DNA from 4 places in the Mesorhizobium sp. B2-7-3 genome. Region 3 is predicted to be linked to each of the others. Evidence: riboswitches for the same ligand, from Rfam matches in the RefSeq annotation. Region 3 holds a riboswitch; each other region holds the start of a gene.
The links. Region 3 has a riboswitch for cobalamin ahead of FJW04_RS00015 (aromatic ring-hydroxylating dioxygenase subunit alpha). Riboswitches for the same ligand answer to the same signal wherever they lie in the genome.
Positions count from the first base shown of each region.

Region 1 (2,193 bases), on a different contig from region 3:
CAAGCGCACCGTCTTCGAATATTGGGCGCATGAAGCCTCGTTCCTGCCGGTCGAGACCTACCCACTGATGCGCTGGCGCATGCAGCGCGCCGAGCAAGGCGATGAAATGTATCTGGGGCTGGCCAAATGGGGCCGCGAGCACGCCGCCTATATAGAAGAGATCTACCGCGAGGTCGTCGCGCGCGGGCCGATCGCCGCTTCGGCGCTCGAAGGCCAGAAAGGCTCCGGTGGCTGGTGGGGTTGGAGCCATGCCAAGCACGCCTTCGAATGGCTGTTCTGGGCCGGGCGCATCACCACCGCGCACCGGCGCGGCTTCGAGCGCTTTTACGACCTGCCGGAGCGCGTGCTGCCGCAGGCGATCCTCGATCTGCCGGTACCGACGCCTGAGGACGCGCACCGCGAATTGCTGCGCATTTCCGCCCGTGCCCATGGCGTGGCGACATCAGGCGACCTGCGCGATTATTTTCGGCTCTCGCCGGCCGACATGAAAGGCCGGCTGGAGGAACTGGTCGAACTCGGCGACTTGCTGCCGGTCCGTGTCGAGGGCTGGGACAAGCCGGCTTACCTTCACAAGGACGCCCGTATCCCGCGCAAGATCGAGGCCCGCGCTCTGCTGGCGCCGTTCGATCCGGTCGTCTTCGAGCGTTCGCGCTCGGAGCGGCTGTTCGACTTCCATTACCGCATCGAAATCTACACGCCGGCCGACAAGCGCCAATACGGCTACTATGTCCTGCCTTTCCTGCTCGGCGACAGGATCGTGGCGCGCGTCGACCTCAAGGCTGACCGGCCGGCCAGTGTCCTGCGTGTCCATGCGGCCTATGCGCAGGCCAACGCACCGGCGGAGACTGCGGCTCAACTCTTCGAGGAATTGAAGCAGATGCAGGGCTGGCTTGGCCTCGAGCGCATGGAAATAACGCCTGCCGGCGATCTCGGCCCGGCGCTGTCCGACATCGCGGTGTCGTAAGCTCGCGTTGACACCGCTGCCCGCAAGAGCCTAAATCCCATCCAGACGGTCTCCTCTCGGCAAAGGGAGGAGCCAAGAGGGAATGCGGTGCGGGATTGAAGATCCCAAATCCGCGGCTGTCCCCGCAACTGTGAGCGAAGAGCCAAGGCCGAAAGCCACTGGGATTGTCCCGGGAAGGCGGCTACCCAAGGCGATGACCCGCGAGCCAGGAGACCTGCCGTCTGGAATGCAAGAATCCGATCGCCTGGCGGGTTTTCCGGGCAAGGAGCCTGATGTGGATCGCGACAGCAGTTTTTCGGCTGAAACAACCGACATTTCGTCCGGCGGGGATCATCCCCTGGTCGGCATCACGGTCATCGTCTGCGCTTCCTGTCGCGACGAGACCGGCTCCGATGCCCATCCCCGGGCCGGCGAACTTTTGGCCGAAGATACGCGCCAAGCCGCCTCGGGCGAGAAGATTCGCATCCGCACGGTCGAATGCCTCGGCAATTGCAAGCGCCGGCTGAGCGCCGCGGTCCTGCGCGACGGCTGCTGGAGCTATGTGTTCGGCGATCTGACCACGACCAGCGGCGCCGATCTCGTCACCGGCGCGAAACTCTTCGCCACCTCGAACGACGGCCTCATTCCCTGGCGAGGCAGACCCGATAGCCTCAAGCGCGGCCTCGTTGCCCGCATCCCTCCCCTCGACATGCTGAAAGATTGATCATGACAACATCTCTGTCCCGCGTTCCCTGCACCGTCGTCACCGGCTTCCTCGGCGCCGGCAAGACGACGCTGGTCCGCCATCTCCTGGAAAACGCCGGCGGCAAGCGGATCGCCATCATCGTCAACGAGTTCGGCGACATCGGCATCGACGGCGAGATCCTCAAGGGATGCGGCATCGACACCTGCCCAGAGGAAAACATCGTCGAACTGGCCAATGGCTGCATCTGCTGCACCGTGGCCGACGATTTTGTGCCGGCGCTCGACAAGATCCTGTCGCTGACGCCGAAGGTCGACCATATCCTGATCGAAACCTCGGGCCTCGCTCTGCCCAAACCGCTGGTCCAGGCTTTCCAGTGGCCGACGGTGAAGAGCCGCGTAACGGTCGATGGCGTCATCGCCGTGGTCGACGGTCCCGCACTGGCGGAAGGCCGCGTCGCCAATGACATGGACGCCCTGCAGGCGCAGCGCGCGCAGGACCAGAGCCTCGACCATGACGATCCGGTCGAGGAAGTGTTCGAGGACCA
Region 1 is NZ_VFTY01000005.1:271,938-274,130, reverse strand. Features, by position in the region: gene FJW04_RS13885 (winged helix-turn-helix domain-containing protein) at 1-964, shown strand, start outside; cobalamin riboswitch at 994-1,201, shown strand; gene FJW04_RS13880 (DUF1636 family protein) at 1,239-1,667, shown strand; gene cobW (cobalamin biosynthesis protein CobW) at 1,670-2,193, shown strand, end outside.
Region 1: it holds a riboswitch for cobalamin, as region 3 does, so the genes downstream of both, FJW04_RS13880 (DUF1636 family protein) here and FJW04_RS00015 (aromatic ring-hydroxylating dioxygenase subunit alpha) in region 3, are expected to answer to the same signal.

Region 2 (2,193 bases), on a different contig from region 3:
GCCGGGATAAAGCGGCATCTGGTGCGTCGAGCAATAGAGCACCGAGGGATCGTCCCAAAAAATATCCTGGGTGCCGTTGCCGTGATGCACGTCCCAGTCGACGACAGCGACACGCTCGGCGCCATGCTTCCTCTGCGCATGGCGCGCTGCGATTGCCGCCGTGTTGAAGAAGCAGAAGCCCATGGCCGTGGTCTTTTCGGCATGGTGGCCGGGCGGGCGGGCGGCGACGAAGACGTTGTCGGCGCGGCCCGCAAAGACGTCGTCGACGGCGGCATTGGCGGCACCGATCGCCGTAATCACCGCCTGCCAGCTTTTCGGGCTGGCGGTGGTGTCGGCGTCGATGCGGGCAATGCCTTCGTCGGGGATGGCGGCGCGGACACGCGCGACGAAATCGGCGGGATGCGCGTAGAGGATGGTCGCCTCGTCGCCTTGCAGTGCCTCGACGCGGTCAAGCGCGGCAAAAGCTTCGTCGTCGAGCACGCGCTCGATGGCGCGCAGGCGGTCGGGCCGCTCAGGGTGACCGGGCGGGGTGATGTGTTCGAGAAAGATCGGGTGCGTGTAGAGACGGGTGGCCATGCCCCCTATCTAGTGCCCCGGCGCCGTGATGGCCATGCGTCGCGGCTTGATCGCTGGGGAAAATCGAACCTGCGTCCATTGATGTCGCTGCGGGCATTGGCGTCGCCGGCCCTTCGGAGTAAGACTGCCGCTACTGCCTGGTGCCTGCCGGTCTGTTTGTTTTAGCCGCATTCTGCGACGCCAAGTGATTCCACTTGGCTGCAAATGCCCTGGCGGGAGAATCGGGAACACGGTTGAACTCCGTGGCGTGCCCAACGCTGTGAGGGGGACCGCGCCGGTAAATGCCACTGTCGATGACGGGAAGGCACCGGACGCGGGTTGATCCCGAGCCAGAAGACCGGCCTGGCAGGCATCGTCATCCGCATGGTCAGGCGGATGACATCGGTTGCAATCGCAAGGGGACAAGCGATGCCGGAAGCTATGACCACTCCAATGGGCGATGGATTTGACCAGATTGCGCGCGACGCTGTTTACCGCGCCATCTTCACGCGGCGCGACGTCCGCAGCCATTTTACATCGGAGGCCATCGACGACGAGGTGCTGGCGCGGCTGCTGCTTGCCGCCCACCACGCGCCATCGGTCGGCTTCATGCAACCTTGGAATTTCATCGTCATTCGCGATGCCGCGCGGCGGGCGGAAGTGCGCGACCTGTTCCTGGCCGCGCGAGAACGGGAACTGCCTGAAATCGAGGCAGAACGGCAGGCGCTCTACCGCAAGCTCAAGCTCGAAGGCATTTGCGAAAGCGCGCTCAACATCTGCATCACCTGCGACCGCGAGCGCTCGAAAGGCTCGCCGCTGGGGCGCTGGCACAATCCGGAGATGGATCTCTACAGCACGGTCTGCGCGGTGCAGAATTTCTGGCTGGCGGCACGCGCCGAGGGCGTCGGCGTCGGCTGGGTCAGCATCATCGAGGCGCAAGCGCTGAAAAGCTTGCTGGCCATTCCCGATCAAGTGACGCCGATCGCCTATCTCTGCGTCGGCCGCGTTTCCGAATTCGCACCGAAGCCGGATCTCGAAACACACGGCTGGGGCCGGCGGCTGCCGTTGCCCGAGCTTATCATGAGCGAGACTTTTCGCGGACAAGGCGAAGCGCCGCTCAAATCAGCAGTGGCGTGGCTCTGTACCGCCGCCGGTGCGCCCGCGAGCCTAGCCGATCAGCGCGTCGCGCCGGCCGTGCCCCAGCGCGAACCGCCGAAAGTGGAGAGCGCCTTGTCCTTGAGTTCCCTGAACTTCGACGAGGCTTCGGCCAGCCTGGCGTCCCAGGCGGCATCGGGCACCTGACCCTCGATGGTCTTGAAATAGACCTGCATCAGGCAGGCAATGGCGAACGGCTCAATGAAGGCCGCCTTGAAGGCCCAGGCAAAGACGATTGCCAGCACGAAAGCCCAGCCGGCGAGCTGCCCGGGCATGACGTAAAGAATAGCGGCTGCCGGAGCCAGCATCAGCAGGAAAATCACGAACGACACGCCCCACATGATGACCCCTAGCCAGACGGCATTCTTGACCATGGTCTTGCCGTTCTGGGCGTAGAGCACAACGCCTTGGCGCGCGGTTTCGAACGGCGAGGACGAACTGATGCGGATGTTGTAGCCGAGAATGATCTCGTCGACATAGGTC
Region 2 is NZ_VFTY01000006.1:48,656-50,848, forward strand. Features, by position in the region: gene FJW04_RS15070 (histone deacetylase family protein) at 1-576, opposite strand, end outside; cobalamin riboswitch at 755-937, shown strand; partial or broken gene bluB (5,6-dimethylbenzimidazole synthase) at 1,009-1,614, shown strand; gene FJW04_RS15080 (hypothetical protein) at 1,731-2,193, opposite strand, start outside.
Region 2: it holds a riboswitch for cobalamin, as region 3 does, so the genes downstream of both, bluB (5,6-dimethylbenzimidazole synthase) here and FJW04_RS00015 (aromatic ring-hydroxylating dioxygenase subunit alpha) in region 3, are expected to answer to the same signal.

Region 3 (2,193 bases):
GGCGCTGCCGGAAATAGCCAGAAGGGCGGCGGCAGTGAGAATGATCTTTTTCATTTTTGTACTCCAGTATTTTTCCCGTCCGTCTAGCGGCGTGTCTTGGGATTAAATCGCGTCGTTCGGACAGCCCCGATGTGGGAGAGCCCCCTTGCCGTTTCCAATCACGAAGTTGTTCAGCGTGGACCATGACTCCACCACTTGAAATTGTACCAACGCCTTCTACATGTCTTATTTTTCCATTTGATATCAAATAGTTGCATAAGATCACGCCCCGATCACCAACTGTGTCGGAAGGCTGGGCGTTCACACCGTCCTGCACGCACCGTCAACAGAAACGAACCGTTCGGTTCGATTTTAGACTCTGCTAATAGTCACTTTTCGAAACCATTAACCCTTTTCCGGCCCGCTGAGGGTCGAAAACGGTGCCCGCGCACCTGGCGAGAAGAGGCGATTCCCCCGCTGCAACCGCGCCGGGACGATCCCGCGTACGTGTCGCGCCGCATGGATGCGATGTCGCTTTCGTGCCGATGTCGCAAACCCTGTCGTGATTAGATCGAGCGATCTCAGGTGCCGCTGCGTGACGACGGAGCGGAGAATTGGGAAGCCGGTCAGATTCCGGCGCTGCCCCCGCAACGGTGGTGGAGTTCAAGTCGCAACGGGAGACCACTGGGCGAAAGCTTGGGAAGGTGTCGCGATGGTCCGCCAGGACAACTCCAGAGCCCGGAAACCAGCCCGAGATCGCTAGAACTCGACTGATCGCGGTGGGCGGTCAAGGGGCGGATGGTGTTGTCCGGCTTTCGCCGGCTTGCGCCCAGTCCTTCCTCCATCACCACCAGTTCAGTCCTTGAAAATGAGGACAGGACATGGACGCGCGCAACGACATGCTGAGGCTTTTAAACGGCCGCAGACAGGGCCTTTCGCTGGAACAGCCCTTCTATACCGACCCGGACTACTTCAAGCTTGACATGGAACTGATCTGGTATCGCGACTGGCTGTTCATCGGCCATGATTGCGAGTTGCCCAAGCCGGGCAGCTTCATCACCGTGCAGATCGGCGATTATCCGGTCGTGCTGGTGCGCGATCAGCAGGGCAAGATCAACGCTTTCCACAATTCCTGCCGCCATCGCGGCAGCCGCGTCTGCAACACCGAGAAGGGCATGGCCGCCAAACTGGTGTGTCCCTATCACCAGTGGACCTACGAACTCGACGGCCGGCTGCTGTTCGCCCGCCAGATGGCCGATGGGTTCGACAAGAGCCAGTTCGGGCTCAAGCCGGTCGCCTGCGAAAGCGTCGCCGGCTATGTCTTCATCTGCCTGGCCAAGGAGCCCGCCGACTTCGCGCCGATGCGGGCGATGATCGAGCCCTATCTCCTGCCGCACCGGCTGAGCGAGGCCAAGATCGCCTTCGAGAGCACGATCATCGAGAAGGGCAACTGGAAGCTGGTCTGGGAAAACAACCGCGAATGCTACCATTGCGCGGGCAATCATCCTGAGCTGTGCAAGACCTTCCCGGAAGCGCCGACCGTGACCGGCGTGCAAGGCGCCGACAGCGATCCGGAGATGCTGGCCCACTGGGCGAGGTGCGAAGCTGTTGGCCTGCCCAGCAAGTTTCGCATCGACCCGGCTGGACAATACCGCGCCACCCGCGCGCCGCTGCTGCGCGATGCCCAGAGCTACACGATGACCGGCAAGCGGGCGGTGAAGAAGAACCTGTCCGACAGCGTCTCGGCCGACCGGATCGGCACGCTGATGCACTATCACTACCCGACAACCTGGAACCATATCCTCGTGGATCATGCGGTGACGTTCCGCGTGCTGCCGGTCAGCGCCACGGAAACAGCGGTTACGACCAAATGGCTGGTCCACAAGGATGCCGTGGAAGGCGTCGACTACGATCTCGCCGAACTCACCCATGTCTGGACCGAGACCAACGACCAGGACCGCCGCATCGTCGAGGAAAACGCCTTCGGCATCCTGTCGCCGGCCTACGAGCCCGGTCCCTATTCGGAGCTGCACGAGGGCGGCGTCATCCAGTTCGTCGACTGGTACGCGCGCTTTATCGGCCCACGGCTTTCCGAAGACGGCCGGCCTGCTCTGCGCAGTGTCGCCTAGCGCATGTCGGCCAAAACTGTGCAGCGGCTTTGGGATCACGACACGCCCAAAATGAAAGGTATGCAGGGATGAACGCCATGACTGA
Region 3 is NZ_VFTY01000001.1:419-2,611, forward strand. Features, by position in the region: gene FJW04_RS00010 (DUF680 domain-containing protein) at 1-54, opposite strand, end outside; cobalamin riboswitch at 546-748, shown strand; gene FJW04_RS00015 (aromatic ring-hydroxylating dioxygenase subunit alpha) at 861-2,108, shown strand; gene FJW04_RS00020 (hybrid-cluster NAD(P)-dependent oxidoreductase) at 2,186-2,193, shown strand, end outside.

Region 4 (2,193 bases), on a different contig from region 3:
CGGCCTCGACGTCGTGATCGGCCAGCGTGTGATTGGTCAGCCACAGCGTCAGGCAGTCGGCAAGCACCGGCTGCCCGTCTGGCAACGCCTCCAGCGCTTCGGCGAGGTCGAGTGGCGCATCGATGGTCGACCAGCCCTCACCGCGCCGCGAGCGGTGCAGCGCGATGCGCTCGCGCATCTCGTCGTCATAGGCTTGCGCCGTGGCGATATAGGCCCATGGCGAGGGCAATGCCGTCATCAGGGTTTCGGCGTGCGCGCTCTTGCCGGAGCGCGCACCACCGATGATGAAGGTCAGCCTGCCGCGATCAGGCAAAGCTGTCGCGCAGGCTGGTCGCCATGCCGGTGAAGCGCCTGCGCACCACGCCCACGATCGCGCCGAGCACCAGCCAGAACACCAGATTGGTCACCGTCACCGCCACCACGAACTGATGGTGTAGGCCTTCCGGGATCGGTGTTTCGAAACTGTCGGGCTGCGGCGCGCCGACGACATGCGGCGCGACGATCAGCAAGACGGCGAGGATGGTCAATGGCAACGATCTGCGAAACACGATCAGGCCCAGGCCGGTCGCGGTCGCGGCCGCCGTCGCCGTCCACCAGATCTGGCGCGGCAGAAGATCGGCCGCCGGCATTGCCGGCAGTTCCGGCTGCAGTCCGAGACCCGGTGCCAGTGCGAACACGGCAAAGCCGGCCAAGCCCCAGAACACACCCTGGCGCCAGTTGCCGACGCCGCCGAAGAACTCGGAAACCGCGACCAGGACCAGCGCGAAGCCGATCCCGGTGACGATGTTGGCAACCACGCTAAAGGCGAAACGCTCGAAACCGTCGGCTGGCGCCCAGCCTTCGTCTTCCTCCGCCGGTGTCACGGCATCGGTGCCCGCGGGCGCGGCAGAGCTCATGGCATTCCCAGCGGGCGCCACCGTGCTCATGGCATCATTGGTCGCCGCTGGTGCGGCCGCGTGATCATGGTGGTGGCCGCCGCCGGCCTTTTCGTAGACTTCCGCCTTGAGGATCAGCGGCACGGTGGCATAGGCCTGCATGCAGGCGAGAACGACACCGGCCACGAGCCCCGCGATCGCCGCGACGAACACGACGTTGCGAAACAGATTCATGATGTCGGATCCTCGTTAGTGGCAGGGAAACGCCATCGAGTGGCGATAGTCGTGGGCAGCATTGTGGACCGCATCGATATGCGAGAAGCCGACAAAGCCGACGACGAAGATGCCGAGCAGCGCCGCGAGCGCGAGCTGCATGAAGCGCGACTGCGAGGAGACGGAGGCGCCGAGGGAGACGGAAGCGGTAGTCATGTCTTGTCCTTTCGCCCTCCACCCGAGGGCATCGAAGTCAGTTTCCTGTCGCCGGCAGGTCTCCTGGCTCGCGGATAAGCGCCCTTCCCCACCTTCCCGAAGAAAAATCTTCAGTGGCATATGGAGAGGACTACCGCACACAGTTGCGGGGGCAGCCACGGCATTGGGCAGGAATTCCTGCCCGCACCGCATTCCCTCTTGGCTCCAAAAAGGAACCGACGACATCGGTGACTATAGGGAAATTCGCCGCGCCCGGCAAACCAAATTCCGACAGCCGCCAGCGCAGGAGCGCCGTATCGGCGAAGCTGCCCTCCTCCCGTCCCGATTGACAAACTTCATGGCCGGGTGTCGGCTGGCACCCCTCACGGGAAGCCAGCCATGCAGCCCAATGCCAGCGAGCGCGTGCCCTATAACGGCCTGACTCGAACCGAGCCGACGCTGCCCTCGTCGGCCTATTGGGACCAGGACAACTATCAGCGCGATCTCGATGCCATCTGGTACAGGAACTGGCTGCTCGTCTGCCGCGAGGCCGACCTTGCCCAGCCTTTGGCGTTCCGCACCTTCCGCGTCGGTACGCAGGAAATCCTCCTGCTGCGCGACGACACCGGCGAGTTGCATGCCTTCCACAACACCTGCCGGCATCGCGGCTCGCAGCTTTGCCAGGAAAGCCAGGGCCGGCTGAAGGCGCGGCTGATCAACTGCCCGTATCATGCCTGGTCCTATTCGCTGCGTGGCGATCTGGTGCGCGTGCCGTCGAAATCGCTGCCTGACGGCTTCGACAAGGCCGATCACCCGCTTTATCGCGTCGCGCTCTCGGTGTGGCGGGGCTTCGTCTTCGTCAATCTTGCGGAAGATGCCGCCAGCTCGGCGCAATCCTCCTTCGACCCGG
Region 4 is NZ_VFTY01000005.1:313,132-315,324, reverse strand. Features, by position in the region: gene cobU (bifunctional adenosylcobinamide kinase/adenosylcobinamide-phosphate guanylyltransferase) at 1-313, opposite strand, end outside; gene FJW04_RS14085 (CbtA family protein) at 306-1,109, opposite strand; gene FJW04_RS14080 (CbtB domain-containing protein) at 1,125-1,304, opposite strand; cobalamin riboswitch at 1,340-1,539, opposite strand; gene FJW04_RS14075 (aromatic ring-hydroxylating dioxygenase subunit alpha) at 1,683-2,193, shown strand, end outside.
Region 4: it holds a riboswitch for cobalamin, as region 3 does, so the genes downstream of both, FJW04_RS14080 (CbtB domain-containing protein) here and FJW04_RS00015 (aromatic ring-hydroxylating dioxygenase subunit alpha) in region 3, are expected to answer to the same signal.